3 regions of the Paenibacillus vortex V453 genome follow, and region 2 is predicted to be linked to each of the others. Evidence: riboswitches for the same ligand, from Rfam matches in the RefSeq annotation. Region 2 holds a riboswitch; each other region holds the start of a gene.
The links. Region 2 has a riboswitch for thiamine pyrophosphate ahead of PVOR_RS20860 (YkoF family thiamine/hydroxymethylpyrimidine-binding protein). Riboswitches for the same ligand answer to the same signal wherever they lie in the genome.
Positions count from the first base shown of each region.

Region 1: linked by a shared signal. The riboswitch ahead of PVOR_RS04780 (ABC transporter substrate-binding protein) and the one ahead of PVOR_RS20860 (YkoF family thiamine/hydroxymethylpyrimidine-binding protein) in region 2 are both predicted to bind thiamine pyrophosphate.
Region 3: linked by a shared signal. The riboswitch ahead of PVOR_RS26055 (ECF transporter S component) and the one ahead of PVOR_RS20860 (YkoF family thiamine/hydroxymethylpyrimidine-binding protein) in region 2 are both predicted to bind thiamine pyrophosphate.

Region 1 covers NZ_ADHJ01000009.1:175,304-185,343, forward strand. Annotated here, with positions in the region: gene PVOR_RS04745 (carbohydrate ABC transporter permease) at 1-536, shown strand, start outside; gene PVOR_RS04750 (extracellular solute-binding protein) at 608-2,161, shown strand; gene PVOR_RS04755 (aspartyl-phosphate phosphatase Spo0E family protein) at 2,346-2,522, shown strand; gene PVOR_RS04760 (TatD family hydrolase) at 2,547-3,362, opposite strand; gene PVOR_RS04765 (ABC transporter ATP-binding protein) at 3,456-4,295, opposite strand; gene PVOR_RS04770 (ABC transporter permease) at 4,354-5,109, opposite strand; gene PVOR_RS04775 (thiamine-binding protein) at 5,106-5,399, opposite strand; gene PVOR_RS04780 (ABC transporter substrate-binding protein) at 5,487-6,518, opposite strand; TPP riboswitch at 6,632-6,743, opposite strand; gene PVOR_RS04785 (VOC family protein) at 6,917-7,306, opposite strand; gene PVOR_RS04790 (GGDEF domain-containing protein) at 7,627-9,156, shown strand; gene PVOR_RS32960 (hypothetical protein) at 9,366-9,806, shown strand; gene PVOR_RS32965 (EAL domain-containing protein) at 9,763-10,040, shown strand, end outside.
Region 2 covers NZ_ADHJ01000037.1:644,929-654,968, reverse strand. Annotated here, with positions in the region: gene PVOR_RS20890 (class I SAM-dependent methyltransferase) at 1-80, shown strand, start outside; gene PVOR_RS20885 (NUDIX hydrolase) at 83-535, shown strand; gene PVOR_RS20880 (histidine phosphatase family protein) at 532-1,092, shown strand; partial or broken gene PVOR_RS20875 (methyl-accepting chemotaxis protein) at 1,379-2,633, opposite strand; gene PVOR_RS20870 (class I SAM-dependent methyltransferase) at 2,826-3,548, opposite strand; gene PVOR_RS20865 (nucleotidyltransferase domain-containing protein) at 3,692-4,390, shown strand; gene PVOR_RS29810 (YjcZ family sporulation protein) at 4,506-4,601, shown strand; gene PVOR_RS20860 (YkoF family thiamine/hydroxymethylpyrimidine-binding protein) at 4,673-5,275, opposite strand; TPP riboswitch at 5,364-5,466, opposite strand; gene PVOR_RS20855 (RNA polymerase sigma factor) at 5,650-6,192, shown strand; gene PVOR_RS20850 (hypothetical protein) at 6,185-6,538, shown strand; gene PVOR_RS20845 (carboxypeptidase-like regulatory domain-containing protein) at 6,516-8,618, shown strand; gene PVOR_RS20840 (nitroreductase family protein) at 8,865-9,467, opposite strand; gene PVOR_RS20835 (ABC transporter permease) at 9,961-10,040, shown strand, end outside.
Region 3 covers NZ_ADHJ01000049.1:100,327-110,366, forward strand. Annotated here, with positions in the region: gene PVOR_RS26025 (AraC family transcriptional regulator) at 1-39, opposite strand, end outside; gene PVOR_RS26030 (LysE family translocator) at 47-643, opposite strand; gene PVOR_RS26035 (DMT family transporter) at 791-1,150, opposite strand; gene PVOR_RS26040 (TetR/AcrR family transcriptional regulator) at 1,155-1,724, opposite strand; gene PVOR_RS26045 (energy-coupling factor transporter transmembrane component T family protein) at 1,948-2,754, opposite strand; gene PVOR_RS26050 (ATP-binding cassette domain-containing protein) at 2,751-4,052, opposite strand; gene PVOR_RS32910 (ATP-binding cassette domain-containing protein) at 4,021-4,428, opposite strand; gene PVOR_RS26055 (ECF transporter S component) at 4,421-5,050, opposite strand; TPP riboswitch at 5,142-5,254, opposite strand; gene asd (archaetidylserine decarboxylase) at 5,420-6,223, shown strand; gene PVOR_RS26065 (SDR family oxidoreductase) at 6,284-7,135, opposite strand; gene PVOR_RS26070 (helix-turn-helix domain-containing protein) at 7,687-8,472, opposite strand; gene pdxR (MocR-like pyridoxine biosynthesis transcription factor PdxR) at 8,534-9,997, opposite strand.

The sequences.
Region 1 (10,040 bases), on a different contig from region 2:
CCTTTCTCTTTACGCCAGGGCTGGTTCCGCTGTACCTGGTCGTCCGTAACGTGGGACTCATTGACAGCATTTGGTCGCTTATCCTGCCCAGCTTGACCAGTGCGTGGTACGTGCTGCTCATGAAGGGATTCTTCGACAGCATCCCGGAAAGTCTGGAGGAAGCCGCGATGATCGACGGCTCCAATGATATCGGGGTATTTTGGCGGATTATCCTGCCGTTGTCGCTGCCTGCGCTGGTAGCCTTCGGGTTGTTCTTTGCGGTCGGTTATTGGAACACCTACTTCAACGCACTGATGTTTATTAATGACCAGAAAATGTGGCCGCTGCAGGTGCTGCTGCAGAATATGCTTGTAGATCCAACCACAATGGGTTCGGGCAGTGGCGGAGGATTCGCCTTCCAAGTGAACCGCCCCGTTCCAACGGAAACGTTGAAGATGGCAGCGGTTGTTATTGCAACCGTTCCAATCATGTTAGTGTATCCATTCCTGCAGAAACACTTCGCCAAAGGGGCGATGGTGGGCTCCGTCAAGGAATGAGTCGATATACGGTCTGTTTTTGCCACCATGATCAATCAGGTCGAATAATTCTAAATAAGGGAGAAGGTCTAATGATGAACAACATGGAACCAAAGTCAGGTAAGCCGTTTTTAAAAATGACAGGGCTGCTGCTCTTGGCAAGTTCGCTCTTGCTTAGTGCTTGCGGCAGCGGGGCTGGTAGCGCCTCGAGCGATAACGGGGGAGGAACAGACAGCAGTGAACCTACCAGCATTACGATCCAGACCTTGAACTATGCCACCGAATTTATTGACAACACCAATCCGCTTTGGAAGGAGCTGGAGAAACACACCAATACCAAACTGAACATTACGTGGCTGTCCCCATCCACGGCTGAAGAGAAGATCAATGTCATGCTCGCATCCGGTGATCTTCCAGAGGTTACTTTTGTGGAAACGATGCAGAACCCTCAGCTTCAGAAGATGCTGAAGCAGGGGGTGTTCTGGGATTTGACGCCTTTTCTCAAAGACTACCCGAATTTAAATCGCGAAGAGTTGAAGGACATGTGGGAGATCACCAAGGTGGACGGCAAGAACATTGTCATTCCGCGATACTATCCAAGCTATGGCGGCGGTGTGTTCCCGATGATCCGCAAGGACTGGCTGGATGCCCTTCAGCTGGAAACGCCCAAGACACTGGATGAGTTTCATAATGTGTTAAAAGCTTTCAAAGAGCAGGACCCGAATGGTAACGGACAGGCTGATGAAATTCCATATGCGGCGAATCCCGGCGCACTTGCTTACATTTATAATCTCTTTAATGAAACACAAGGGGCATGGAAGCTGGAGGCCGATAATACGCTGTCTCCTATCCTTACGTCGGACGAGTCCAAGGAGGCCATGTTGTGGATCAAAAAGGCCTATGAAGAAGGATTGTTCCCCAAAGATTTTGCGATCATGAAGTTCTCGCAGGTGATGGATACGATGCGAAGTGCCAAGGCAGGGGTAGGCGGCATGTCCATGAACCATGCGTGGGTAACTGGCGAAGCGGTGAAAAATGTGGATCCCAAGGCTGATTTGATGCCGCTTGCCTACTTGGAGAATCCAAACGGAGTGAAGTATACGCCTTCAGGATCTCCGTACTATGGAGTGTACCTGATTCCGAAGAAAGTGCCGGAGGCAAAAGTGAAAAAAATTCTGGAGCTCTTCGACTATGGCTACAGCCCGGAAGGAAATGAGATGCTGACCTACGGGATTGAAGGCGTCCATTACACGGTCGAGAACGGAAAGAAGGTTGCAACGCCGCAGGCCGTCAAGGATAAGACAGGTGACGGCAACCTGAACAATTTCATTCACCTTGTAAGTGACGACATGGCCATCAACGCGGTAGGGATGCCGGATGAAGTATACACACGGAACGTAGACATCGTCACGGAGCGCAAGACGGTGCAGGTTCCGAATCCTTCGGGAGAGTTGTATTCGGAAGCCTATAACAAATACTATCCAGAAATCTCCAAGAAAGTGGAGGATATGCGTGTCATGGTCATCACCGGGAAAGAACCGGTTGAGTCGTACGATAAATTGATTGAGACGATAAAAAATGATCCGAAAATGGCGGAAATTACGGAAGAGATGACGAAGGTATATCAAGAGAAGTTTGCAAAATAATGGAGTGATCCCAAACCCCGCTATGCGTGTGAATTCACGCATTGCGGGGTTTTTCGCGGATGTTTTTCTAGAGGCATGAATATCGAAAACAGCCCCTCATGTTAAGTCTTTGATGTCTAATATCATACATCCTATAATTTTACATTAAAGTATAAAATATTACATGAGGGGAGGACATAAAGTCATGGAAACGAAGGAAGGCATAAAGTTTGATATCGAGCGAGAGCGGCACAAGCTTCACAAGATAAAGCAGCGGTATCGTGATTTTAATCATCCCAAAGTCCTCAGACAATCGATTGTGCTCGACGAACTGATTAATCAATATAATCGAGTCCTTAGAGAGAACAAGCCGATTGCTTGAACAATCGACTTGGCGTAGGTTTTCTTATAGGCCGTATAAGCGTACGGCATTCTCGTATAACCGCTCCCGCGCCGCAAGCACGGATACCCCTTGAAGCTCTGCCCAGGCAGCGGCAACGGCGGAGGTCATCCGAGGGTGGGTCATCTGCCCGGCAAAGGGACCTTCGAACGGCCAAGGTCCATCGGTCTCGGTCATAACAAGATGATCGGGGTATAGGCGAGCAATTTCACGAATTTCATCTTCATACAGGATATCAGGCGTAAAGGAGATATAATATCCGTTACCCGCCATCCGCAGCAAGGTGTCACGAGAGCCCTTAAACCAATGGAAATGGGCACGGGTGACGCCATATTTTTCGAGCAAGCGACATGCGGTTTCCGCATCTTCATATACAGCATGCAGAATCACAGGTTTATGATGCTTTTTCGCAAAAAGAATAAATTGTTCCAGTAGATATTCATATGGACGGTTATCCCACGAACGGCCCTCGGATTCAGCTTCTAATTTTGCATAATAGGGGAGACCCACCTCACCGACGGCAATCATGTCATCGGCATGTTCTTCCATCCAGTCCAGCAGCGCCTTCGTTTCAGCAGAGGAGGGGACAGGCTGCTCCGGATGATAACCGAATGCAGCCCGTACCATTGTTCCGTACAGCCGGGACAGCTCCAGATTCCGTTTGCAGGAAGCCAGATCCATAGAGACAGAGATGATGCTCTGAACCTCGCTATGCCGGATATCCGCCACAATCGCTTCCTGATCGGATAACGAATAACGGTCCAGATGAATGTGGGTGTCTAACAGTGGAGCTCCGGCCCCTGTTTGCGTTAGTGATTTCATCGTTACATACCCTTTCTACCAAGCTTTCTCGAAGCTCTGTGGCATTGATGGAAGCTGGATGATGAATGATTATTCTGTTTACGGTTAACGTTGTTACTGTCCGCGTTCTTGCTGCTCCTCCCGCATCATGGCGGATATTTCGGTTTTCAGCGTGATGAAGGATGGATCCAGCAGAATTTCCTCACGGCGTGGACGGGGGAACGGGACCTCGATTCGTTTTAAAATGGCCCCAGGCCGCGCCGACAGAATATAGATGCTGTCGGAGAGCAGAAGTGCTTCCTCAATATGATGGGTAATCATCAGCACCGAACGGCGCGTCTCCTCCCATATATCGAGCAGCCAGCGCTGCATATCACTGCGTGTCAGTGCATCGAGTGCGCTGAAGGGCTCATCCAGACACATCACTTCCTGCGGGCTCATCAATGCGCGCAGGAAGGCGGCCCGCTGCTGCATCCCTCCTGAGAGGGTATGCGGATACGCCTTCTCGAAGCCGGCAAGTCCGGCCCGTTCCATCCAGCGCCGGGCATTTGCCCTGGCGACGGCCTTCTGGGTTCCTCTGAGCTCCTCGGGAAGCAGCACGTTGTCCTCCACCGTTCGCCAAGGGAACAGGGCAGGCTGCTGAGGCATGTAGGCAATGAGCCCTTTTTTTCCCGTTACGTCACGACCATCCATGAAGACTGAGCCGGAATCAGGAGCCGTTAAGCCACCGATGATGTGGAAAAGTGTGCTTTTTCCGCTGCCTGACGGCCCGATAATCGAGACGAATTCACCGGGCTGTACCTGAAGCGCAAGGTCATCCAGCACATGAACCTCGCTGCGTCGGTCGCGGAAGGTTTTCCGAAGGTTTCGTACCTCCAGCGCAGGCGTTCGAGAGGCTTCCACGGAGGGGGGATTAAGCCCACCCTGGACCGGCGGAGCAACTTGTTGTGTCATATCGCGAAATACCTCCTTCATTAAGGATGATCGTGTATTGGCCCATGACTGCTGGGCATTAGCTTTTCCGGTTCCAACGGATCAGCCGTTTCTCCAGCAGGGTGATAAGCAGAACCATCAGCAGGCTGAGCAGGACGATGACCAGAATCGCAACGAATACCCGATCCGTGCGGTAGCCGGATTTTTGCAGCATCATGTAGTAACCGATTCCCCGGTCGGAGCCGATCCATTCTCCGATGACCGCACCCATGACGGAATAGGTGGCCGCGATCCGAATCCCGGAGAAGATGGAGGGAAGGGCATGAGGCAGCTCCAGCTTGGTAAAGATTTGCCATGATGTAGCCCCCGCCATCTGCATGTAATTCATCATGGTGCGATCGGTTCGGGCGAGCCCGTCCAGAGCCGCAACGGCCACCGGGAAGAAGCAGACCAGGGTAATCACAATAACCTTGGGCAGCATGCCGAAGCCGAACCAGATCATGAGGAGCGGCGCAAGGGCGATAGTCGGTACATTCTGGCTAAGAATCAGAAGCGGATAAAGAGCTGTTTTGAGAAAAGGCACCATATGCAGAGCCAGTGAAATCACAAGTCCGATTGCTGTTCCGATGATAAACCCGATCAAGGTTAGCTGCAGGGTGGCTAATGTATGCTGGAAAAGACCGGCAGCACCGGTAACTGCCTCGGATCCGATCGCCGTTGGCGCAGGCAGAATAAATTTTTCGATATCGAAGATCGATACCGCCGCCTGCCATACCAGCAAAAAGAAGAGGACCGCCACAACAGGCGGCCAGACGGAGCTCCACCAGCTTCTCATGGACGATATTTCTCAGTCAGCTTATCCATGCTGATGCCGCTCGGATGATGTGCAATTTTGACCTGGGATATGATGCTGGGACTTCCCGCATTCACCAGCGCCTCATGCATGCGCTCGACGATCTTTAGCAGCTCGGAGAGTTCTCCTTCCATGGTTGTCTCCAGTGCATGGACCTCGTACTTCACACCCGAATCCTCAATAACCTTGATCGCTTCATCCACATAAGGGATGCTGTCCCGTCCACCCGGCGTCCGGGGTATCACTTGAATGCTCAAGAGGGTGTTCGCCATATATAATCCATCCTTTCGTGCAGCGATATGATTATGAAAGAGAGACAGCCTGCTGTCAGGCCGACTCTCTTCTTAATAGAAAAGACCTTATGGTTGTTCCGGTAAAAAATCATTGGTGAACGCGCGGTCTGCATCAAGCTCTTTCTCCAGCAGTTTGCGCTCAAACATCCAGTCGGCATACCCCGACCATACTTCGGCTTTCTGTTCACCCCAACGAGGCGCGTCATCCTGATAGCGGGGACTCAGCCATTTCTGGCTGGCCAGAACCAGCTCGGCATCCAGATCAGGCACGGCCTTCGAGAGCAGCGCTGCTGCATCCTCAGGATGCTCAATAGCATGGTTGTATCCTTTGGAAGTAGCCCGCATGAAGGCTTTGACAAGCTCAGGGTCCTCTTGGATCAGCTTCTCGTTGGTCACGATGACCGGCGTATAATAATCGAGCTGGTCAGAGTAGTCCTTCACATAGATCATATCAAGCGGCTCATTGCGGAGCTCGGCTTCGATGCCCGTCCAGGCGTAGAATATCCAGGCGAAATCAATGTCGCGTTTGACGGCAGTAAAATAATCGGCATCGCCCATGTTGACCATATTGACTTTGCTGACATCGGCACCGTCGATCTCCATGATGGATTTCATGACAGCTTCCTCAACGGGGGAGCCCCAGCCGCCATAGGATTTACCTTCGAAATCTCCAGCCTTCACGATCCCTTTGTCCTTGGGAGCGGCAAAGCCGGATGTATTATGCTGAATGATCGCCGCAATGGAGACGAGCGGCAAGCCTTGCGTTCTGGCGAGGGTTACCCCTTCCTGATAGCTTATGCCGAACGGCACGTTACCGGATGCGACCAGCGTATCCGTTCCACCGGCTCCCGGCTGGACGATCTGGACGTTGAGCCCTTCCTCCTCATAATATCCGAGCTCCTTCGCTGCATACAGACCCGTGTGATTGGTATTGGCGGACCAATCGAGCATCAGCTGCACGTCACGGAGTTTCCCAGGACTCTTGGCGTCTTCTCCTTCAGCGCCTGTGTTCTTGTTCTGTCCGCCTGTACCGCATCCGGCCGCAACCATCAGCAGGACACAAGCGAGAAGCAGGGGGACCCATCTTCCCTTCTTCATCGTGTCTTCTCTCCTTATGAGTTCTATTTCTATTACCTCGCAACTCCACAAAAAAAGCGCCCCGATAATCTCAGGACGCATGACGGCGTAAGTGTATAGTACGGCAAATATGGCTGCCGCAAACATTGGCTTCCTACGCTGGCATTACCCAGATCAGGTGTAAGGGTCAGTATCAAAGCGGATACACTCTCAGCCGGCTAAATTCCAGCTCCCCCGATATTTATGAAGTTTCGATCAGTACATCCGTTATTATAGTCCTAACACCAAGACCTGTCTAGTTTTCGAAAAAGGTCATGAACAGGACAGGCCTTATGTAGGGAACCGCGTTTAGGCAGCCCAAGAGTTCAGCATATGAACATTTTAAGAGATGAAATGTTGGATACCGTGCTGCGTGCGGGTTAACGCTGGAAGAACTCGATCCATTCCCCTTCGGGACCATGCACGAAGAAATAACGATAGCCGTTCGGGAGAGTGACGATTTCCTCGTCCAGATGAGGAACTTCAAGTCCTTGGACGCGTGCATACTCTTCTTCAATATCATCCGTACTGACTGCAAAATGGTGCACCGTTCCTTCCGAAGGCAGCGAGTCGCTGTAACCCTGGATAAGTTCGACTTCCGTTTCGTCACTTCCATTAAATCCGAGGAACGCGAGTTGAATGACCCCATTGGTATGAGTCAGGCGATTCTTTAGTTCAAGGCCGACTACCGACGTGTAAAACGCTATCGTGGCTTCCAGGTTTCGGACTACAATACCAACATGATCCAATCGTTTCTGTGACACTGCCATACACCCTTTCCGGTTCGTATAAGATATGAAGAATAATATCATATGATTCCTATACGTCAAGTAGGTGATTGATATAGTAACTTTTCAGGTTTTCACGTGTTTAATTGAGTGTAGTCCTTGCATTTGAAGTACACCCGTCCAGTAGAAAAACTTCATTATATAGATCTTCTAGCGATGTGCCGGATAGATGATTTTTCTTTGATTTCCTCGTCTTTACTTTTGGATGGGTAAAAAGTATCATGAGGAATAGAGAGCTTAATTCAAAAGACCTAAATCATCCATCGTGTACAAGCTTACCTTTTTGCCAAGGGGGAGTGCTTATGAGTCCAACTCCAGCAGATCATCTGTGGATTCGACTCGCCATTATATATGCATTTATTCAGATAATGACTGTTCTGTGGATGCCTGATGCTTTATCGCTTCAGCGTGTGCTAGTCATTATTGCTCCTATGGCCGCCTCCGTGTATTTAATTCGGGTCAGCCGGCGTTATAAGGCACATCTTCGCAGGTTTTGGTTTATGGTAAGTATCGGACTGATGGCCGATGCAGCGGCCCGGATCGTCTCCTCCTTTTTTTTCGGGTTCGGGAAAGAGAGCGCTTTCCAGATATCCAGCTATTTCTGGGGATTGGAAGTGATCCTGTTCGCCAGCTGCCTCATCTATTTGTTCCGGCATGTTCAAGGCCCGCTTAGGGGGCTGCGGTTTATGCTGGATATCGTCATCGTTGGCGTAACGTTCATGACGGTGGGCTGGGAGTATTTAATCAAGCCCGAACTTCAGGACAGTACGTATTCGGGGGGGACGGGAAGCGTATGGGTGGATATGCTGTTTCCGCTGTGCGGAATGGTACTTATTTTCTTTACCGTGGTGTTGTATTTTAATACCAGGCAATTAGGGAAATGGGCGGTCATTTCATTAAGTCTTGGCGGAAGCGCTTATATTATGGGTGATGCTCTGCACTTTTATCTCGTCCATTTCGTGAATCTCGAAGTTCGTGCATATCTTGATCCTTTACATACGTTATCTGTGTTTTTCATTGCTTCTGCAGGTGCACAGCCCGCTCCCGATACCGGAAATCAAACGGTGAAAGAGAGGGAACCGCGTCCTGTAGGAACCTTGATTGTCAGATATTTGCTTCCATATGGCGTGCTGGGCGGAATGTTTGCCCTCATGGCGCAGCGGTTCGGTGGCTGGAACGGTCTGTTTACCGGTCTATCCCTGTGCGTCATTCTGATTCTGTTCCGCCAGATCCTGATCCAGTATGAGAATGACCGCTTGTTACATCGACTGCATGAAAGTCTGAGGCAGAGCGAATCGCTTGCTCACCGGGATGATCTGACGGGATTGTATAATCGTCGTTACTTCAACGCAAGACTGTCCAGCTCCTTGTTAGAGGCCGATCGGACAGGATCGCGGGTAGGGCTTCTCTACATGGACATGAATCGTTTCAAAAAGGTGAATGATCGTTATGGCCACCGTGCCGGAGATCTGTTGATCCGCAAGGTTGCATGCCGCCTTCAGTCGCTGGAATCCAAAGGGATTCTGGTGTCCCGTCTAGGGGGAGATGAATTCACCGTGATGATCCAGTCGGCCGGGGAGGATCAGGAGCTGATCTGGATGGCGGAGGAGATTTGGATGCTGCTCAGCGAGCCTTATGAACTGGAGGGATATGAAGTTAGAACGTCGCCGAGTATCGGTATTGCCGTGTATCCCGATCATGCCCGGAACGATCAGGAGCTCATTGGCCGTGCGGATGCAGCGATGTATGCCGCGAAGGAGCGGAATGCCCGCTGGCACTTCGATGTGGACCGGACGATGCAGCTGCAGCTTTTGGATCAGAAGATTGAATAAGGGATGGATAACCAGAAATATCGACAATGCGTTGTTAAAAGCAATATAAGTCGATTTTTGTAGATTAAAACCCTATCATTGCACGAATCTTGCGCATTTCTCATAAAACAGGTCATAACTTCGATATAAAATCCATAAAATGCAAAGAAATCATATTCAAAATGCCGATAAGAAGCATAGTGAGAGCTAGCTTGCCAAGGAGGACGAACATGATTTGCGACAATTGCAGCACCTTTGAACCGATTGAGGACCAGGGGACCGTTCATATGAAGCCTGCAAGCGGTGAGCTTATTGGCTTGCTTGCACTGAACGGCTACACGGTACAAGAGAACAATGAGGGTTGTGCTGTGAACTATAAGGAACTTGCGGAACTAATCTCCATGATAAAGTGTCTGCAACCCCTTCCGCTGAAGATTCGTCAAGAGCTGTCCTTCTGTGTTACCGGTGGAGAAGCTCCACAGATCCGGCATACGTGGACCCCTATGCAGAAGTTCGAGCTGCAGATGGAGCATTACGATATGGTCAATGTCATTTTACATAAGCAGTTTACGAGCTATATGCAGCCCATTGTAGATCACTTTGAGCAGATCGTTGCATATGTAGTTTTTGCTTCGTCCGATAGAGGGGGGAGTCGCGTTCCAACCGTATGAGCTGTTTGAGACTGCCCGAAAAACCGGACTGCATTCTTTTCTGGACCGAGCGGCACGAACCTGTGCAATTGAAACCAGCGCAGAGTGGCTTCCTTTAGGTGTGAAACGTTTCGTAAACTTCCTGCCATCGTCGATATATGATCCTCAGATGTGTCTCAGTCATACTTTTAATACCATCGACAGGCTCCATTTGGATCCGAGGGATTTCGTGTTTGAGGTTGTGGAGACCGAGAA
Region 2 (10,040 bases):
TTCAAGAGGTGAAGGACGGAAGGGACGTCCTCTTTCGAAGCCAGTGGATTACGTTCATTGCCAGAAAAGGAGTGTCGTGACCATGGAGAAATATACGCATCTCGGCGTTTATGGTGTTCTGATCCAGGATGATCATATTCTGCTGATCCAAAAAGCAAGAGGGCCTCACAAAGGGAAGTGGGATTTACCTGGAGGTTCCATTGAATTTGGAGAGGAGCCGGAGTTTACGCTGAAGCGTGAATTTATGGAGGAAACCGGACTGTCTCCGATAAAAGGCAGTATTCGCACAGCCATATCCTATACCATTGTGTATCAGTATGCCGAGAATCAGATGGAAGAGCTGCATCACATCGGCATCATATATGATGTGGAGCTGCCTGATGATCAAGCTGTTATTAAGGCAGAAGGGGATGGACAGGATTCCTTAGGAGCCAGATGGGTTCCGCTTGAGTCGCTGAGTCTGTTACCGTTAACGCCATTTGTTGAGATGATGATGGAGTCGGTATTGATTGAAGAAGCCGAGGGGGAAGCATGACAACCTTATATTTTGTGAGACACGCAGAATCCCCGTATAGCGAAGGGAAGGAGCGGTCCCGCGGATTGTCCGTACAGGGTGCAAGCGATGCCGAGCGAGTTAAGGGTTTGCTGCTGGGAGAGGGTATTGGGGTTATCGTATCCAGCCCTTATCAGAGAGCGAAGGATACGGTACAGCCATTGGCGGATGCCCTGGGTTTACCGATTACGGTGCTGGAGGATCTGAGAGAACGGAAGATCGGGGATTTCCAAGGGAACTCATTTACGGATGCCAAAAGGAAACTGTTTAACGAACCCGATGCCTGCTTCCCGGAGGGAGAATCCAGTAAAGATGCGCAAAGGCGTGCAGTCCAGGCAATGGAGGGAATTCTGGATACGTACAAAGGCAAGAATGTCGTGATGGGTACTCATGGGGACATTATGACATTAATGCTGCACCATTACGATCAGCGGTTCGATTATGAATTCTGGCAGGGAACGAGTATGCCGGACATATACCGAGCCGAATTTGAAGAGGGAAAACTCGTGAACATATCGCGGCTATGGTGTGAAGTCTAACAAGAAGCTCAAGTTGGTCCATAGTATATTGAATGTACAAAGAAACCGTTTCTTTCGTAAATAGTGGGTCGGAATTCCATTTTACCATAAGATGAATTCAGGATATTGGAGGGCAACAGCGATTAGAGGAATGCTTCGTTCCGCAGCGGCAGCGTACTCATAACAGACAAAGGGGCCTCCCTCAGGTCAAGTGACTTTTGGGATACCCCCTCTGCTTTTATAAAAATAACAGCTTAACTAAATTCCTTATGTAGAATAGACGAATAAAAAATAGACGTTATACTTTTTAGAATTTGAAAATATTGATGGTCTTCTGCAGTTGGAAGACGGCATTATTCATCGCTTCGGCTTCCTCAGCCATCTTCTGGATAGACGAAATCCCTTCGTTCATGGAAGCAGATACCTAGCTACTGTTCCTGCAGCGGATTGCTAGCGTAATCGCAGTATATGTTCTGAATGGCCGAAGAGATGTTCTGCGCACTCTCCAGCATGGACTCGCTCTCCTTGGAGAAAGCTGCGATCTGCTCCGAAATATACTGCACGCTGTTTACAATCTGCATGAACACCAGCTCCGCCTCACGGATCATCTCGGTTTGCTGCCGTACGACTTCTTCATTGATCTTAATATTCTGTGCTGCATGTTTGACATCCGATTCAATGCTCCGTACCAGATTAAATACCTCGCGGGTGGAGGAAGTGGATTCCTCGGCCAATTTACGGACCTCTTGGGCAACAACGGCAAAGCCTGCACCATGCTCGCCGGCTCTGGCCGCTTCAATGGAGGCGTTCAAGGACAGCAAGTTGGTCTGATCGGCAAGCTCGGATATGGTTTCGGTGATTTTGGTAATCCCTCTGGCGCTCTTGGCCAGTGCATCGATGGATTCCGAGACTTTTCCGGTGGCGTCGATATTTCGCTGCATCCCCGCGGATTGTTTGGCTACGGAATCTCTTCCTTGCTCAACGAGTCCCAGCGTTTCGATAGAACGGGCGTTCATTTCATGGGTGGAGTGCGTATAATTGCTGACCTTCTCTTCGATTTCGCGGATGGAATGCGTCATCTCCGATACGTCCTCCGAGATTTCGTTCGCACCGACGGCCAGCTCGTTGGAGGAGAGGGATACTTGATTCATCACTTGAATAAGCTCCTGATTTTTATTCGAAATGCTTCGGCTTGATGTCATTACCTTGCGGGTAATGTCCGAGGTTTCCTGTAAAATTTTGCGAAGCTTGTCCACCATGCTGTTGAAGGTTCGGCTTAGATCGTTCATGCCTCCAACCTCTTCTACCTGGAAGGTAAAGTCGCCTTTGGCGATTTTGGCAGAAACGCTGGAAATTTCGGCGAATGAATTCGTAAGCGTTTTCTCAATAACGCGAGAAAGAGGAAGGGTAAGTCCAATTAAAGCCAAGACAAGTACCACGCCAATGATTGCTTTGCCCATTAGAATAAACGCAAGCAGCATTGGAACCGCAAATAAAGCGGCAATAAGATAACAGGCTGCAGTAATTTTTTGTGAGATTGGGAGTCTGTTGAACCATGCCATAAGAATGAGTCCTCCTCGACAACATAGGATATATTTACCATGATTATAGCATCGCCGGGCTGAACTAGATATAACGAATTGACAAAAAGTGTTGAAATGGGTCGAAAGAACTGATGTTTTGGAAGGGGAGGGGAAGCGCAGCTAACTAGCCAACAGACAAATCCCCTCTCGTTGCATAGATACGCAGCAATATTATTTTACGGCACGGAATAAGGCGGAAGCGAGATAATCGGTGTTATCCAGGATCATCCGGTCATGCTTGAATAACGTTTCCCATAACGTTACATCAAACAGAAGTCCTTTATCGCGCTGCTCAAATGTATCCAGATGACGTGTTTGCTCTTCCTTCAATTGTTCGTTGAAGTGGTTATACTCCAGAATTTCCTCCTGCTTAAAACCGCAAGCCAGCAAGGATTGTGCCCATTCTTCCCGCAGCATCAGATTCGGAATCCCGAAGAATTCCAGCAGCTCCTTGAGCTTTGGCTCAGGCATTGGCTTATTCAGCAGCAATTCTCTGTCCAGCAGAACGCCTCCTTGATCCAGAACGCGATAATATTCAGGGAGTGATCTCGACGTATTCGTGAATACGGTGACTGATTCGGCCATAATCAGATCAAACTGGTTGTCTTCAAAAGGCAGCTCGCACACATCAGCCTGCAAAAATTGCACGTCCATTTTCATGGCTTCGGCTCTGGTGCGTGCTTTTTTAATCATATTCTCATTGAGATCTATGGCCGTGACTTGATAGCCCATCTCCGAAAGATGGCATGCTGTCCTGCCTGTTCCGCAGCCAACCTCCAGAATACGACTGTTTGGCTCAATCGGATAATTCTTCAGCATTCTTAAGGTAGCCTCGAATCCGCCCGGATGCGCACTGCCCATACCTAATCTGGATAGCATTTGAATGTAGTTCATTTCATCTTCCCTTCTTCCTTGTAGTCAACATGAGGGTAATCGTTTATTTACCATATGATTAAGGTACGTTTGGGGTTTTTGCTGAATTAAATATTTTGAGCCCTTTTTTTCGGGAGCTATGAGAACTACTGGGGGAAATAGCCATGAAGAAGGAACCGATGGAGGCAGCAGAGCGTGTTATCCACCGTCATTATCCCGACTGTTTGCTAGCTGTGCTTGGCGGCAGCGCAAGCAGAGGAGAACATAACGAGCAATCTGATTTGGACATCGTCATCCTTGAGCGGGACGGAGATGAGATGCGGAGAAAGACCCTGGAAGCGGATGGATGGATTGTGGAATTGTTTATATTGTCTTTGTCATCCTATCGTGAATACTTCGACGAGGGCGTGATGGCAGCCAATCCGACATTGCAGCGGATCACAGCGGAGGGTAAGGTGCTGCGCTCGTTGCCGGAAGGAGAAGCAGTCCGCGCAGAGGCCCAGCATGATTTGAATTACGGACCGATGCCATGGATGCAAACCGATATTGATGAATACCGTTACATGATTACGGAATATGTGCAGGATTTGAAGAATCCTAAGCGGGATGGCGAGAAATGGTTTACGGTGCAAAAGATCATGACGGTACTTTGCGAATTTGTACTTAGAGTGAATGGGGAATGGACAGGGGAAGGCAAGATGCTGTTTCGGCTGTTCCACCGATTCAGCACGGCATTGGGAGATCAATTGGAGGTTTCGCTTTCAGCGATGTATCGACAGGACGATCCCTCCCTCCTTCTGGCATTCACAGAGCAAGTGCTGAACCCGTTCGGGGGCATGCTTCTTGTGGGTTATGAGGAATAGATTTTGACGGGTGAGCAATAAGAGAGGTACATTAGCCGTGACGTTCGCCTTCCACGACCAATACAATAATCATGTGATTCGGTCACGTCATTCTTTAAATCCAGGAGGGATCTTCATGAGCGGAGTATATGGTGGTGGATGGGGTAATTCAGTAGGTATTATTTTGGTTCTCTTCATCCTGCTCGTAATTATCTCGAGTGCTTGGGTTTAATTCGTCAAGCTCTTGGAGCAAATCGCAAAAGCCCGGCATGCGCCGGGCTTTTGCCTGTTATATAGAAGTGATCACGGTCTTGGCTTGGCTGATGGACTGTGTGCAGACACGACTGCGGTCATGACAAGGTGACTGCTGTCCGATTGGATCGCATGCAAAAACGCATCTTCGAGGGATTCAAACACCTTGGAGATGGAGCCGTCCAACCGGCTGGCATAGTGAACGCTTCCGGCGAACGTTCCTTTTTCCTTAGCCCGATGCACCTCTTTATAGATAACATCCATGTAATGGTCTGTACCCAGTGGATAAAGGGCAAATTGGCTGGCTGTATCTATATCGGCATTCTTCCCAATCTCGCGATTCAAACGCTCCGAATCCTCTGACATATATACATCGGCTTCCGTATCACCAGGGCAGCCAATAGAATAAGTTCCGTTAAAGATGGTGTGCACACCGCTTGCTGCCGCATAAGCAAAAATCGCCCTCGTTACATCAAATACATGCTCCGCCCGTCCACGAATACAGGTGCTCACATCATCCGTCTGAATCCATACCTTCCCCGTGTTGACGGATTTCAGCGCGTCCATAATGACTTCCACAAATCGGTCAGTCATCGGAAACACCGAGAATCGGCATCCGACGATGCGACTGGTTCCACATGTTAGCTCACTCATTGTTGTTATCCTCCCCTATGATATAAATCCACGCAAAAAAACCGCACCCCGTGAAGAAAGTGCAGTTATGCCTACGTGAAAAAGTATAAACATAAATGCTACACTTCCCCACGCTAGTATGACCTAGATCGGGTGATAAGGGTTAACGGCAGCACGCCGTCTCTCAGCACATGGCACCCCTAGTACAGCCAACATGATATGCAGTTGGTTCCGGAACTATTGCCAGTTCAGGAAGACAAAGGTTTCTTGCTTGTGTTATTGTATCGTTTTGCCGGAAGATTTTCAATCATTCGATTTTTTTTTCGACATTGATCCAAATTGATGCAACCGATGAAAGACCAGACGCATCATAGTTATAGAGGGGGGGAGATGGCCTGGATGTCATACAGCGTTTAAAACAAAAAGAAGAGGCGGCTCTCCGGGAATTGATGGAACAGTATGGAGATTATCTGCTTCGCACGGCGGTATTGCTGCTGCGTGACCGTCAAGCGGCTGAAGAGGCCGTTCAAGATACCTTTATCCAGGCGTTCGAGAATATCGCTCAGCTTCGTGACGGCGACAAACTTCGTAGCTGGTTGACCCGAATTGCAGTGAATCGATGCCGGATGCGGCAGCGAAAATGGGATTGGCGTCATATTTTTCCCATGCCGAGGATGGACCAGCATGTAAACGAAAGTGTACCTGCCGTGGATGAAATGCTGGGCGTCCATTGGCGTGAGGCTGAAATGATCAAATCAGTGCAGCAGCTGCCCTATACATACCGAGAAGTGATGACGCTCTATTATTATAATGAGTTGGGTGTTCAAGAAATTGCAGCGCAATTGCAGCTGAATATAAACACGGTTAAGGCACGTTTAATGAGAGGGCGGCATAAACTCCGGCAGATTGTTGTCGAGAAGGGGGAGAGCGATGCGTAGCGAAGAACAGGAAATGGCCGAACAACTAAAGCAGGAGCTGGAGGAAATTCGATTCCTAGGCGCAGAGAAGGTGATTTCTCGCACATTTCCAAAATCCAGCCGCGAACGTTTGTCTTCCTTGTGGAATAAGGAAGTAGAAATTTCTGCTGCCGCAATTGGTTATTTTGGCGCAGCAGCGGCCGTTCTGCTGCTCGGAGGTTTGTTATGGAGGGAAGCAATTGTGAAACCTGCTGTTTCCGTGCCCTTGCAGGTGAGCAATGAACTGCTTGAAGCCGGGGGGAATTATTACTGGAAGGATCAGTACGAGAGGATGGTGGCCAGACTTGAAAATTCGGGTCAAGATTAAACACCTGGTGTTTGGGGTTTCGGGTTTAATCCTCTTTGTTATGATGGTATCTATGCTCACCCCTCGAATAGGGCTGCTGATTGCGGAGAAGCAGATTGAACAAGGCCAAGCTGAGGGGATAGCCAAAGTCATTGACCTTATTCATGAAGAAAGCAGCAGCAACCGGAAATGGGAGATGATCGAGAAGTATGTGATTGTGCCTAGAGCAACAGAGCTAGCTCATCGGTTTGATGTGTTTATTAGTCCGGGGTTCACCAGCACAGGAGGAAGCGCCGATCAGCAGATTCGTTTTACTGAGGATGAACGTTTGCCGCTGCTGAATCAATATGTGCTGGGAGCGCCAGCCGGAGAATATATGAAATATGCCGCAATAGACCTTGCGGAGCATTATTCGATGAATGGTGATGTGGAGGGAGCAGCGGATATATTGGAAACCGCTATCCAAAAGTTCGGGGATCTGAGCAGCGGATATTCTCCGGAGCCTGTTCTTTATTCCTATCAGCATGAATTGGTGCTGGAGCTTGCGAGCCTCTATGACAGGCTGGACCAGCCTGATCAGGCGGCGCTGCAATATGAGCGATTAGCGAAAGTCCTTTCTGGAGATTGGAAGGACATCCATAGTAAGGCCCTTTTATATCACTCGGAAATGCTCCTGCGTCGGGGGAGCCCCCAAGCCGCTATGGACGTGTTGAATCGGATATCAGAAGGGTCCGGCGGGAACTTTGCAAATTCGGATATCTCAAAACGGGCGAATCAGCTGAAAGGACGGCTGAAGAGGATTTTAGACGGAGAGACCTTGTCAACGGTAAGCGGAACCTTGCGAAATCGTGAGGGGGATCCGATTCCATTCGCAGGTGTATTTTTACGTAAAAACAACGATCTGAATCACAGTCTGCTGTTAAGCGAACCGTACCAAATGCTGACAGACGCGAACGGTCGCTATCATTTCGAGGGTGTAGAGCCCGGCAGGTATCAACTCGGCATTGGTTTGAATTATGAACAAATCAATGGCAGAACGTGGCCTGTAGAATCGGGGGATTGGGTGGAGGTCGCCCCGGAATCGACACGACGGATTGATGTCACGCTGCAGCCATTGATTCAATTGACAACTCCAGTAAACCATGATGAGATACGCGGCGACATGATCTATTTTGAATGGGAGGCTATACCCGAAGCCGCCTACTATAAACTGAGTGTTGGTATCGAATTTGGCAGCGGATCGATGATGACGGCGATGGATAACTATATTGAAGGGAATTCGCTGCGGGTTGCTGTTCAGGATCTGTATGATCTCAGAATCGGACTTTCCTACGAGGATCCGTATGATTGGACGACCGTTGCACCTGAGAGTGTGCTTGGTTACTCCAACCCAGAGGCTCCCTATTTCTGGTCGGTGGATGCTTACAAGGAAGACGGCACGAAGTTAACAAGCAGCAGCGGCTACCGGCTCAATGAGAGCACCATGGGTTATTTACCGTATTTCTTGTTAAAAGGTCGTGAATTGACGCCGGAGGACCAGCTGGTACTCGAACGTAAATATGATGAAGCGCTCGCGGCCTATAACGATAATGTGAGCTCGCATCCAGAAGATATTCACAGCTTAAGGATGAAACTCCGATTGCAACAGATCAAGGATCAGTTGTCCAAGGATGTAGATAACAGAAGTTCAGAGGAAACCTTATCCACCCTGCAGGAGATGATCGAACGGCATCCGGCACCAAGCTACCTGATGGATTTGACGAATTACTTCTATAATAATGAAGATTGGGACAGTTACAATCCGGCATTCGATCGGTACTCCTCTGTACGGAGCGAAAGCGAGGATCATTCCTATACCGATTCTCTCCACGCAACAGCGCTTATGAAGCAGGGCAGGCTGGAGGAGGCGGAGAGATGGTTTGCGCGGGTGATCCGACAGGATAAATCCCACCGTTTTATCGGCAATTACCTCGCCGTTCATATGCTGCACAGCGGTTCGCTGGAAAGCACGCTGCAATTGGCCCGGAAATATCCGGAGCGCATGATGTCAAGCGATACGGATTGGGCTGTTCTGGTGGAGCGAATGCTCGATCGAATCTGAGGGAAACTCAGGCTATACCGAGATACTGAAAGAGAAATTGCAATGGGGCATGAGCGGAGAGCGGGATGCCATTCAGTTGTGGACGCCGGGAGAGGACTTCCAAGAGATCAAGCCATTCCTTCAGGCCTTATTACATGTTGATTAAGTAGAGTCGCAGTTTCACTGCTGGATAAAGTGTCTGTATGAAAAAAGGCCGCCTATCCAAGTTATCAAAAACTTGGGTGGACGGCCTTTTCCGCTAAGGACTTAGCTGTATACTTTCACGCGATCTTCAATCGGCGCAAATTCTTTTTCGCCTGGTTCAGCAACCGGTTTACCGAAAGGCATTTGAGCGATCAGTTTCCAGCTCTCTGGAATGTTCCATTCGGATTTCACCTTTTCGTCGATCAATGGGTTATAGTGCTGCAGTGATGCACCCAGGCCCTCTGCCTCCAGGGAAGTCCATACCACGAATTGCAGCATGCCGTTGGATTGGTTGGACCATACCGGGAAGTTGTCTGCATACAGCGCAAAGTTTTGCTGCAGGCCTGTAACGACGTCATTGTCCTCGAAGAACAGTACTGTACCGTATCCAGCGCGGAATGCGCCCATTTTTTCAGCCGTGGATTTGAATGCTTCTTCGTTACCGACAACTTCTTTCAAGATGCCCTCGGTCAGGTTCCACAGCTTGTCATGCTGTTCGCCGAGCAGTACAACGACACGTGCGCTTTGGGAGTTGAAGGAAGACGGAGTGTACTTAACAGCTTCGTTCACAATTTCCTGGATACGCTCGTCCGAAATGACAGGGTCCTTGCTGATAGCATAGTGGGAGCGACGATTTTTGAGTGCAGTTGAAAAATCTTTAGACATAAGAAAAAACCTCCTGATGTAATGGTGTTGCATAAGCCTGATAAGAAGATGTCCTTTAATTCAGGTAAATATGCATTTTAGTGAAGCATTTTGCTCATAATCATTATTCCATATCAACTAACAATTTGTTAGAAATAGATATTTATGTTAGCATGTTAATATAATGAGTTGCAAATGTCAACAATTCAGAACGAAACTCAGAACTAAAAGTTTATCTTTAATACCCGCTTACTGAGAATTAAAACACTTATTTAAGGTCAGTCCTCTGATAGCTTTACACGATATGTCGAAACTTCATATCATGAACAAATCGTGAACAAATGATACGCAGATGAGAAAAATTAAATGATTTTGATTCTCAATTAGGGTTGTCGAGTGATAATGAGAGTGATATAATGCATATCAGAACGCAATTGATAATCAATCTCAGTGAGAAGCTGATGAGATTGCGGACTGTCGGATATTCAGAGACATACGCATAGAAGGAAGAGCCATGAAGATTAGATACTTATTTGCAGCCGTTGTGGTACTCTCCATAATCTCATTATTTATTGGAGTTAAGGACATTTCACC
Region 3 (10,040 bases), on a different contig from region 2:
CGTAATGCCTACCGCTTTTTTATAGATAAACTGCTCCATCTTTCCATCACCCCTTTATGAGCTCCGGTATGCCAGATACGACGATTGCCGAATACAGCAGAAACAAAGCCAGAATCGTGTTGGTCGTTCTCCGATATTTTTGCATAATTCCTTGAAAAAGGCTACCGCACACCGCCCAGGTCATGTACGCAGACAGCCCGATTAGTGATACCGCAACAACAAACGCAGAGATGACAGGGCCTGCCGTATAATATGGCATGACATAACTCGGAATAACCGTGAGGGTGAACAGCACCACCTTCGGATTGAGAAACTGCATAAGAAAACCGGATGTGAAGGATGTCGTTTGGTTACCGGACGACTTGGATACATCCATGGTATACACTTGATACGCAAGATACAGCATAAACAGGCAGCCCGCAATTCGCAGCGCCGGCAGAATGAAAGGCATGCTGGACGTCAGCAATTGACCTAACACAACCGAAGCGACAATTAATAGGAAAAAGGCAATCGATGCTCCGGCAATGTAGCGCAGCGTCTTTTTCATGCCGGAATTTTGAACAGAGGCCAAGATGACGATATTCGCTGGCCCCGGCGAGAACGCCACAATGACACAGTAAATAAAAAACGACGAAAGGTTCATGATGATGATAGCTCCTTACAAAGGAATTTCCTTTGCCATTATAGAGCCGGTTGCGCTGCGGGGCATAGTACATTATTGCAGCAGAACAAGAGCCGCACCAAGCACTGGGCACAGCTCTTCTCTAAGAATCCTATATGGTTGACGCACTTAGTTGCCGGACTGATGAATCCTTGGCTGTTCCTGCGCATGCGCGCTGCCTGACAAATTCAGCAGCACTACACCCGCAATTATAAGCAGGATGGAGAAGACCTTCAATCCATTGATCTGCTCCGCAAAAAACATATATCCGATAAGCGTAATAATAAGAATGCCAAGACCTGACCAAATCGCATATGCCACCGAGATTTCAATCTGCTTCAGACTCAGCGTCAGAAAGCTCAGGCTGCAGATGTAGAATACAACCAGCAGCACGCTGGGCAGCGGTTTGCTGAACCCTTCCGACAGTTTCATATTCAGGGTACCCGCCACCTCAAACACAATCGCCAAACCTAAATACAACCAATGCATAATCTTACGCCCCCTCCCGTTTATCCGCGGCGATGCCAAACAGTAATATGTCCATGATGGACTCCAGCAGTTCTCCCAGCGGCAATTGATGCTTAACCGTCGCTCTCGAGTCATAAATCTGATGAAGCGACCCGAGGTACAGATCAATGAACACCGGCAGATGGATTCTCTTTAGACTTCCCTCCGCCATCCCCTGCTCCATCAGCTCGCTGACAATACCCCATTCTTCTCTGAAAAAGGTGTCCAGCTTCTCCCACTGCGGATAATGCGACCGTTTCAAATCCGGCAGCATTCCCAAATCCATCTTCTCCATCTCCTGAGGCAGACAGATCAGAATTTGGCGAAGCTTCTCCGGAATGGTAAGCTCCTCATCCGCTGCAATGTCACGTTCCTGTTCCTGGATATGCCGGATCATTCCATCAATGATATGTTCAACAATCTCTTCCTTGGAAGAGAAATGCTCATAAATCGTCCGTTTGCTGATGGCAAGTTCTCGGGCCAGGTCACTAACGGTGAAGGTGAAGCCCTGCCGCTGAATCAATCGCATCGTTTCATTCAATATTCGCTCACGCAAGTGAATACTCCCCCGCTTCTGGTACTATAAATACTATATCAGTACCAATAGTATTATAACGCCAAACTCGGCATTAAATCCAGACATCCTTACAAAAATATGAAGAATGGCCTGTTCCACACTCAGGTATAGCCTTGAAATCTCACCAAAAAAAGATATCCCAAAAGGTCCATAAAGACCCTTCAGGATATCCCGGGCTTAGTTGCTGCAAAATGAATTCTTCTTAATCAAAGCGCACATCGCCAATCCCGAACCACGGAAAATACCCGGCTGCCACATAAGCGCAGCAGGCTGCGGCCGCCAGCAAGCCGATCACCAGCAGATCATACCGCGAATAACGTGACGGATAATAATACGTCCGGGCCTTCACCTGGTCCCCGTTAAACTGCTTCGCCTCCATTGCCGCAGCCACCCGGTGTGCCCGGCGGATGCTCTGCGCCAGCAGCGGCACCACGTACATCCCCGCACGGTTGACCATGTCGCGCACGCCCCGAATCGGGCGAACTCCCCTTACCTTCAAGGCTTGACGGCGAATCACAAACTCCTCCCACACCATGGGCAGAAGCCGTATCGAAGCCATGAAGCTGTACGCATACTTGGGCGCAAGCCTCAGCTTCTGCATCAGGCTGTAGAATAAATCCACGGAGGACGTTGTCGTTACAAGGAGCAGTCCCTCCGAGGCAAAAGCAATCCCCTTAAACCCCAGATGCAGTCCCCGGTAGAAGCTTTCTTCCGATACCCGGAACAACCCCCACTCCCACCAGAGAGTCTCCCCTTTGCCGAACAGCATCATGGAAGAGGACGAAGATATAAAGGCAAGCAGAAACGGAATGAAGAAGAGCAGCATCTTCCACGGTTTAACCCCACTCAGCACCACCAGACAGACCATAAATACCAGTGCCTGATACATCATGAAATCCAGATCATGGGTCAGCACCGTCATGAAAAAGAGGGCAAAAATAAGGCCGAGCTTCACCACCGGATTGGCCCGGTGCAGCCAGGTGATCCGTACAGGGTTCCATATATTCATGAATTCACCCCCGTGAGGTGAGCTGCGCTTGCGGAGGAGGGATCGTAGGATTCTCCGGCCCGGTTCAATCCATCATCCTCCTGCCGGGATTCCGCACCGGTACACAATCGGGGTGAAGCCATGCTCGAGGTCAGCTGACCTTCCCGAATTTCCCATATATGCGTGGCGACCCGCTGCGCAATCTCCATCTCATGGGTCACCATGAGAATGGCGGTTCCCGTGCGGCGCAGCCGCTCGCACATCTCCAGAATCGCAAACGTATTCCGCGCGTCCTGACCGAAGGTCGGCTCATCCAGGAGCAGAACTTCCGGCTGTCTGGCCATCGCAGTGGCAACGCTTAAGCGCCGCTTCTGACCGGTTGACAGCTGATAGGGATGCCTGTTCTCCATTCCGCTTAGTCCGAAGCGTTCGAGACAGCGATCGGCTTGGGCCTTCGCTTCCTCCGCAGGCATGTTATCCACCAGCAAGGAGTAAACAACCTCGTCGCCAATACGCTCCGTCAGAAACTGAAGCTCCGGATTCTGAAACACGAATCCGATTTGACGGAGCTGCTGCTCTCTCTTCTTCCGCACCTTTCTCGCCTTGCCTTGCACAACCTCTTCCCCGCAGAGCACGTAGGTCCCTTGCGCGCGCAGCAGTCCCATCAGACTGAGAAGAAACGAGCTTTTCCCCGCTCCGTTCGGCCCTACCACCGCAATAAATTCTGCCCGATAAACTTCTGCCGAAGGGAGAGAAATCACAGGTTTATCCCATCTCAGTCCCTTGAAATCCTCTAAACGGATCACAGGCTCCCCATCTAAAGGGTAAGGCAGGGCAGCCTCGTGCAGGAGATTCCCCAGATCTTCGCCATAGGCATCAACCGGAGCAAACAATTCCCGGCCGGCCCGGGTCTGAGCATAATCTTCCCACACGCCGGGATACCAGATTCCATAGGATTTAAGCTCGCACTCATACTTAGCAAATACTGCCGCCGGCGGTCCATCGCCCAGAATAACGCCATCCGGACTGAACAGAACGACACGATCCACGTATTTCGCCATCTCTTCGATCCGGTGCTCGACGATGATCAGTGTACGTCCTTCCGATACGGATTTCACCGCATCCCAGATCTGCTCCCGTCCTTCCGGGTCAAGCAGTGCGGACGGCTCGTCAAGGAACAGCACCTCCGGCTCCAGCAGCAGGGCGGAAGCCAGCGCCAGCCTCTGCTTCATCCCTTGCGACAGATGGCCGATCGGCAGATGAAGCTCCTCCAAATTCAGCCCCACCTCATGCAGCGCCGCTTGCATCCGTTCCTTCATCTCGTCTCGGGGAATACTCAGATTCTCCTAGTACAAAGGCCAGCTCCTCATCCACATACGGCATGCAAAACTGCGTATCCGGGTCTTGAAATACGTATCCCCAGGAGCGCGGGACAATCTGTGCCTCACACTTCATTGGCACTTCCGTAGCGCGGGGAATCATTCCGCTAAGCACCTGGAGCAGCGTGGATTTGCCGCATCCGCTCGGACCAAGCAGCAGCACCTTTTCCCCACGGGCTGCCGAGAACGAGAGATCTTTGAACATCAGCCTCTCTTCCCCGGGATACTTCAAGCGCAGTCCCTCCACCTGCACAGCCTGCTCCTGTTGAACCTCAGCGGACTGAGCCGGAAATAGGCTTACCGTGGCATTAGACATGGCGCGCATCATCCAGCGCTTCGTAATCCTTCTTCGACGCGGGACGCAGCAGTGACGTTACGCCTGTACGATCCAGCGCCTTGGCCAAGAGCAGCATTAACAGACCTGCAATAACTGCACCGCTGATTACCCGCATACCATATTTGGCCAGGAACATCCATGTCTGCAGATCGTCCGTATAGCTGTAATAGAAGTCCATTATCATCGAACCGATGGCCGCTCCGGCCCCGGCAATCACCAAGGTCCACGCTGAGGTACTCCGATAGCGGAGCGCCGCGAATACCAACTCCGCCCCCAGTCCTTGAATCAAGCCATATAACAATAGAGTCAATCCCCAGCCGCTGCCAAACAGCACCTCCACGTGGGCCGCAGCCACTTCCGCGATGATGGCCACGCCCGGCTTGCGAATTAACAAATAAGCCAGCGTAGCTGCCGCAAACCACATGCCGTAGAGCAGCTCATCCGCTTCAAAAAACAACGGTTTAAAAAGATTATAGACCGACCCCCAGAAGTGATAAATCACGCCAAACACAAGCGATACCAGCACCGTCACCAAAATATCGCTTAACCGCAGCCCTCTTCTGGGCTGAACCCCCAACTTCTCTTGCATTGATGTTCCCATAACAACCTGTACCCCTCTCCACCGCTATTTTTGTGTAAACACAACAAAAAACCGTCTGGAAAAACGCGCAGACGGAAAAATAGGCCCTATGTAGGCAGGGTCGGATATTCTCTACGCTGGCATTACCCAGTTCAGATTAACGGTCAACAGCGGATAATAGCTGCAATCTCAGCCTGATTCACTCAAGCCCCCGTATTCCCTATTCGGTTTTATGTTAATTTTAAAATACAGGTCCGCTCCAGAATTTGCAAGAACCTTTTTTCAAATATGGCTATTTATTGATTTCCATCTCATTCTATGTCAATATCAGAGTGATTGGCTTTTCCACCATCGTTATATTGCTTACACCTATGCACAAAGGAGAATGACATGGCTAAACAATTGCTGCGTCTGATGACTGAGCTCTCCTCCCGAAAATGGTTGTCCCGAATGATGGGGCATTGTTCCCACAGCCGGCTGAGCCGTCATCTAATACCTGCATTTATACGAATCTATCAAATTCCGGCTCATGAAGCGGAGAAAGAGATCCACGAATACCGCTCATTGAACGAGTTCTTTTCCCGCCGGTTAAAAATAGGCCTGCGTGCCATCGATGACACCGTCGATGCCATGGTAAGCCCTGTCGATGCCACTATTTCAGCAATGTGCGCCATTCATGCCGGCACCATTCTGAGTGTCAAGGGACAGGATTACACCCTGAGCGAGCTGCTCGCGAAATCCCCGAGAATGGAAAACTATATAAACGGTTATGCATTCGTATTGTATTTAAGCCCAACAGATTATCACCGCATCCATTCACCCGTAACCGGTGTTCAGGCGGAAAGCGAGCATCTGAAGGGGAAGGTTTACCCCGTGAATGACTTTGCGATGACCCATATCCGAACTGTGCTGAGCCGCAATGAGCGTCTCATTACCTACATTGCCCATGAATTCGGAGAAGTTGCCGTGGTGAAGGTGGGCGCAATGAACGTGAGCAGCATCCGTTACGCCGATGAGAGCGTTAAGAAATGGCAGATCGGCGATGAACTCGCGTATTTTGAATTCGGCTCTACCGTTGTGCTTTTGACGGAGAACGGCACGTTTAGCCCTCGCGGCGACCTGGAGCCCGGCTCCAAAGTAAAAATGGGAGAATTACTCGGTTTGCTGCACCCCTCCACGGCCAAAAAAGGGTAATTCCTGCCGCCCCAGCGCACATGACAAGTTAAGGCATTCGATCATTAGCAGCATGAATGATTAACGTCTGCCCAGCATCCGATAAATCATCTGCTGAAACCACCGGTCCGGCAGCAATCCCTTAATCCATGCGGTTATACGCGTGCCTTGGGGCAGCTTATATCGGAATCTCGGTTTGGACATGGAGGCAATCCTTGCCACGAGCTTCGCCACCTCCAGCGGATTTCCGCTTCCCCTGGCTGTCCGCTCGGAATAGTCCAGCACACCCTTCAGCATGTCGCTGTAGGGTGACCCTTCCTTCACCTCTAATTCACCAAAGCTCTTATTCCAGATCGGTGTGCCATAAGCACCTGGCTGAACCAGCACAACGTGCATGCCGAAGGGCATAAGCTCCAGCGACAGGCTCTCCCCGAATCCTTCAATCGCAAATTTGGAGGAAGCATACGGTCCATAACCCGGGAAGCCGACCACGCCGCTGATGCTGCTCATGAGAATAATCTTGGAATTCTCGGTCCGGCGCATCAGCGGCAGCATGTGCTGTGTCACAGATACCGTTCCGAAGAAATTCGTCTCCATCTGTCTTCTCCACCCACTCAGCGGCACTTCCTCCACCATTCCGCCTACCGCTTCACCAGCATTGTTCACCAGCACATCCAATCGACCAAACCGCTGCTCCAAATGCAGGGCAACCGCCCGTACCTGCTCTTCATCGCATATATCCAATCGAACCCGATGAATTCGCTCTGCAACACCCGCCTGCTCCGCGCGGGTCATCAGCTCTTGAGCCGCCTCCGGTCTGCGAAGCCCTGCAGCCACATCATATCCCGCTTGCGCCAGCTCCAGGCTGATAAGCAGCCCAAAGCCGCTGGAGGCCCCCGTCACCAATGCCACTTTTCCTGTCCCTGCAATCACCAACGGTTCACCACATATTCCGTACTTGCCACCAACAACGTCACTCCCATCACCTTTCTATTCCTTCAGAATACCTTACCAACAAACTTACTCCCTTTGGCCTCAGCCGAACAAACTTTATGTATATGCTTAATATATCAAATTTCCGTTGTATGAATAGGTCTGGCACCCGAAGGTACACATAAGAAAAAAATACCTATCGCGTACTCTATATATACGAGAAAAAGGGAGCCGGTTAGCTCCCTTTGCGGTTCATCCTGAGAAAAGCATATATGAAATCGGGATTCAACATCACCCGTATGAAGGCCAAGGCTCATTAAAACCACACATCCTGATGATCCTGATTCGCTGTCTTCATGCGGCGCAAGCGATTTCTGAATATACCGCAGCCACCGCGGCTGAAGAAACGACCGCGCACCCGTCTTCTTGGGCTCATTCCCCTCTCCCCCCTTCATAAAATTAAACTGTACGTCACATTTACCCTAAAGCGCTTACTATGAAACCCATAAGCCCCTTCCATCAAGCAGGTAAGTTATGGAAGGGTGGGGGAATCACCGAATTTCGGATGGGCTCTTGCCCGTATACTGTTTAAATTGACGGCTGAAGAAGAAAATGTCCCGATAGCCCAGCGCGTCGGCTACTTCCGTGACATTCATCCCTTGATGCAGCAGCAGATGCTGTGCCCGCTCGATCCGCATCTGAATGATGTAGGATTGCACCGGCGTACCGATCAGTTCCTTGAACTTGATCGAGAAGTAGCGGGGGGACAAACCCGCTCTCGCCGCCAAATCCTCTACCCGATGGGGAACCCCCGGATGCTGACGGACGTAATTCGCGATTTCATGGATCGCCTCTGACAGCTGATTGCTCGCTTTTTTGACAACGGGCTCATCCAGGTCCACACGCAGCAGATGAATCATCAGCTGCTTGAGAATCAGCTGACCCTCCTCCAATGCCCCGTAAGGCTTGTCCAGATACAATCGCACGTATCGTGCCAGCAAGTATTCAAAATCCATCGTTTCCGTCAGCTGGCGATACGGCGCAGGGATGTCTTGGACCGGATCGGTCACGTCAAAATGGATATATGTCAATACGAGCGGCTTCTGCGGATTATGCGTTGCACTCGTATGATCTCCAGGTCGGAACAGGAAGCAGCTTCCTTTTCCCACGGTAAAAGGCTCGTCATTCACCTCGACTGTGCCTTCCCCGCTCCATACATAGAACAAATCATAGTTCTGCATGGGTCTTTCGCGTTTCTGCCATTTCCAGCCCGGCTCACAGACGATTTTGGCAAGCGCAGGCATGATTATAAAAGAAGACGGCGATGCATTCAGCATCACGTCATTACCCCCTCATCTCATTTCTTGAAAATTATCTCTTTTCCATCATACCCGGTTTTTAAGTTTTTTGCATGTCCAGCCATGCCAAGGCTATTCGTCTAACCCCTTCCTCAATCATAGAAGCATCTAAATGCGAGAAGCCAAAGCAGGCGGCAGGCGGTCCAGGCGTGAGGTGATAGACCGCAGCATCCCGAAACATAACCCCTCGATTACGGGCTGCATCCCGCAGCGCCGCATACTCTTCCCCCGATCGCAGCCAGTTCGCGTACACGTGCAGACCTGCATCACCGGAGTGCAGGCAGAACAGATCGGAGGCATAAGCATCCATCGCTTGGTGAAGCGCCTCGTACCGCGCACCGTACAGCCTCGTCATCCTTCTTAGATGCCGTCCATAGCCACCTCTTACAATAAAACGCGCAAGCGCACGCTGCTCCAGTACGGCAGGCGAGATCGGCTCGTACAGAGCCTTGGCCTGCACGACCGCCTCTACCAGGCTTGGGGGCAGTACAGCATAACCGATGCGAAGCCCGGTAAACATCGTTTTGGAGAAGGAACCGACAAAGATGACACGTCCCTCGTCATCCAGCATTTTCAAGGGCTCGATTGGCTTGCCGCCCCAGCGGAATTCACTGTCATAATCATCCTCAATGATAAAGGCTTGACGGCTTCTCGCCCAATTGAGCAAAGCCCTTCTCCGCTCCAGCGGCAGCACAGCACCTGTCGGGTACTGACGACTGGGGCTTACGACCAGCAGCCCGGCATCCCAATCACGCGGAATCAGTCCGGCCTCGTCAACCGGGGAGGGCAGCGGGATTCCGCCGCTAAGGCTTACACCCCGGTGGATTCCCTGATATCCCGGATCTTCCATGACCACATGATCACCAGGATCCACAAGCAGTTGAAATAACAGAACAAGCCCCTGCATCGATCCGCTGAAGATGACAATATGCTCGGGATCGACCTGGATTCCTCTTGTAAAGCGCAAGTGCCCGGCAATCGCCTGACGCAATTCCGTATCTCCCTCGGGCGGCGCTCCGCTCTGGAGCTGCGTTCCTCCGCTTCCGCCCGCGTAGGACAGGGCACTCCTCCATTCCGAATACGGAAAATCTTGAATGGGCATCCTTGCATTCGCGAATGAGATCGTACCTAGGGGAGGCTCTTGAATCGACATGAGAGCAGAGGCATATTCCCCGCTCTTCTCCATTAATCGCTGACCCCAAGCCGAGAGAACGGGTGCGCGATCTGCCGCCGGCGGCTGGTCTATCATAGCAATCCCCTTAGCCACATAGGTTCCACTGCCCGGTCTGGATACAACATACCCTTCTGCCATGAGCATGTCATAACTTTGTGCGGCTGATCCTCTGGACACCCCGTACAGCTTCGCCAGCTCCCGGGTTGCAGGAAGACGGGTTCCTTCCGGCAGCTTGCCGCTGTGTATCGCAGTACGAATGGCGTGATATAAAGCCAAATATTTATATCGATATTGTTCCACATACGTTTCGAAAGGCAATCCCAGCTCCATGTTACCTACTCCTCTAACCTTCGTAAGATTGGACTATATAAAT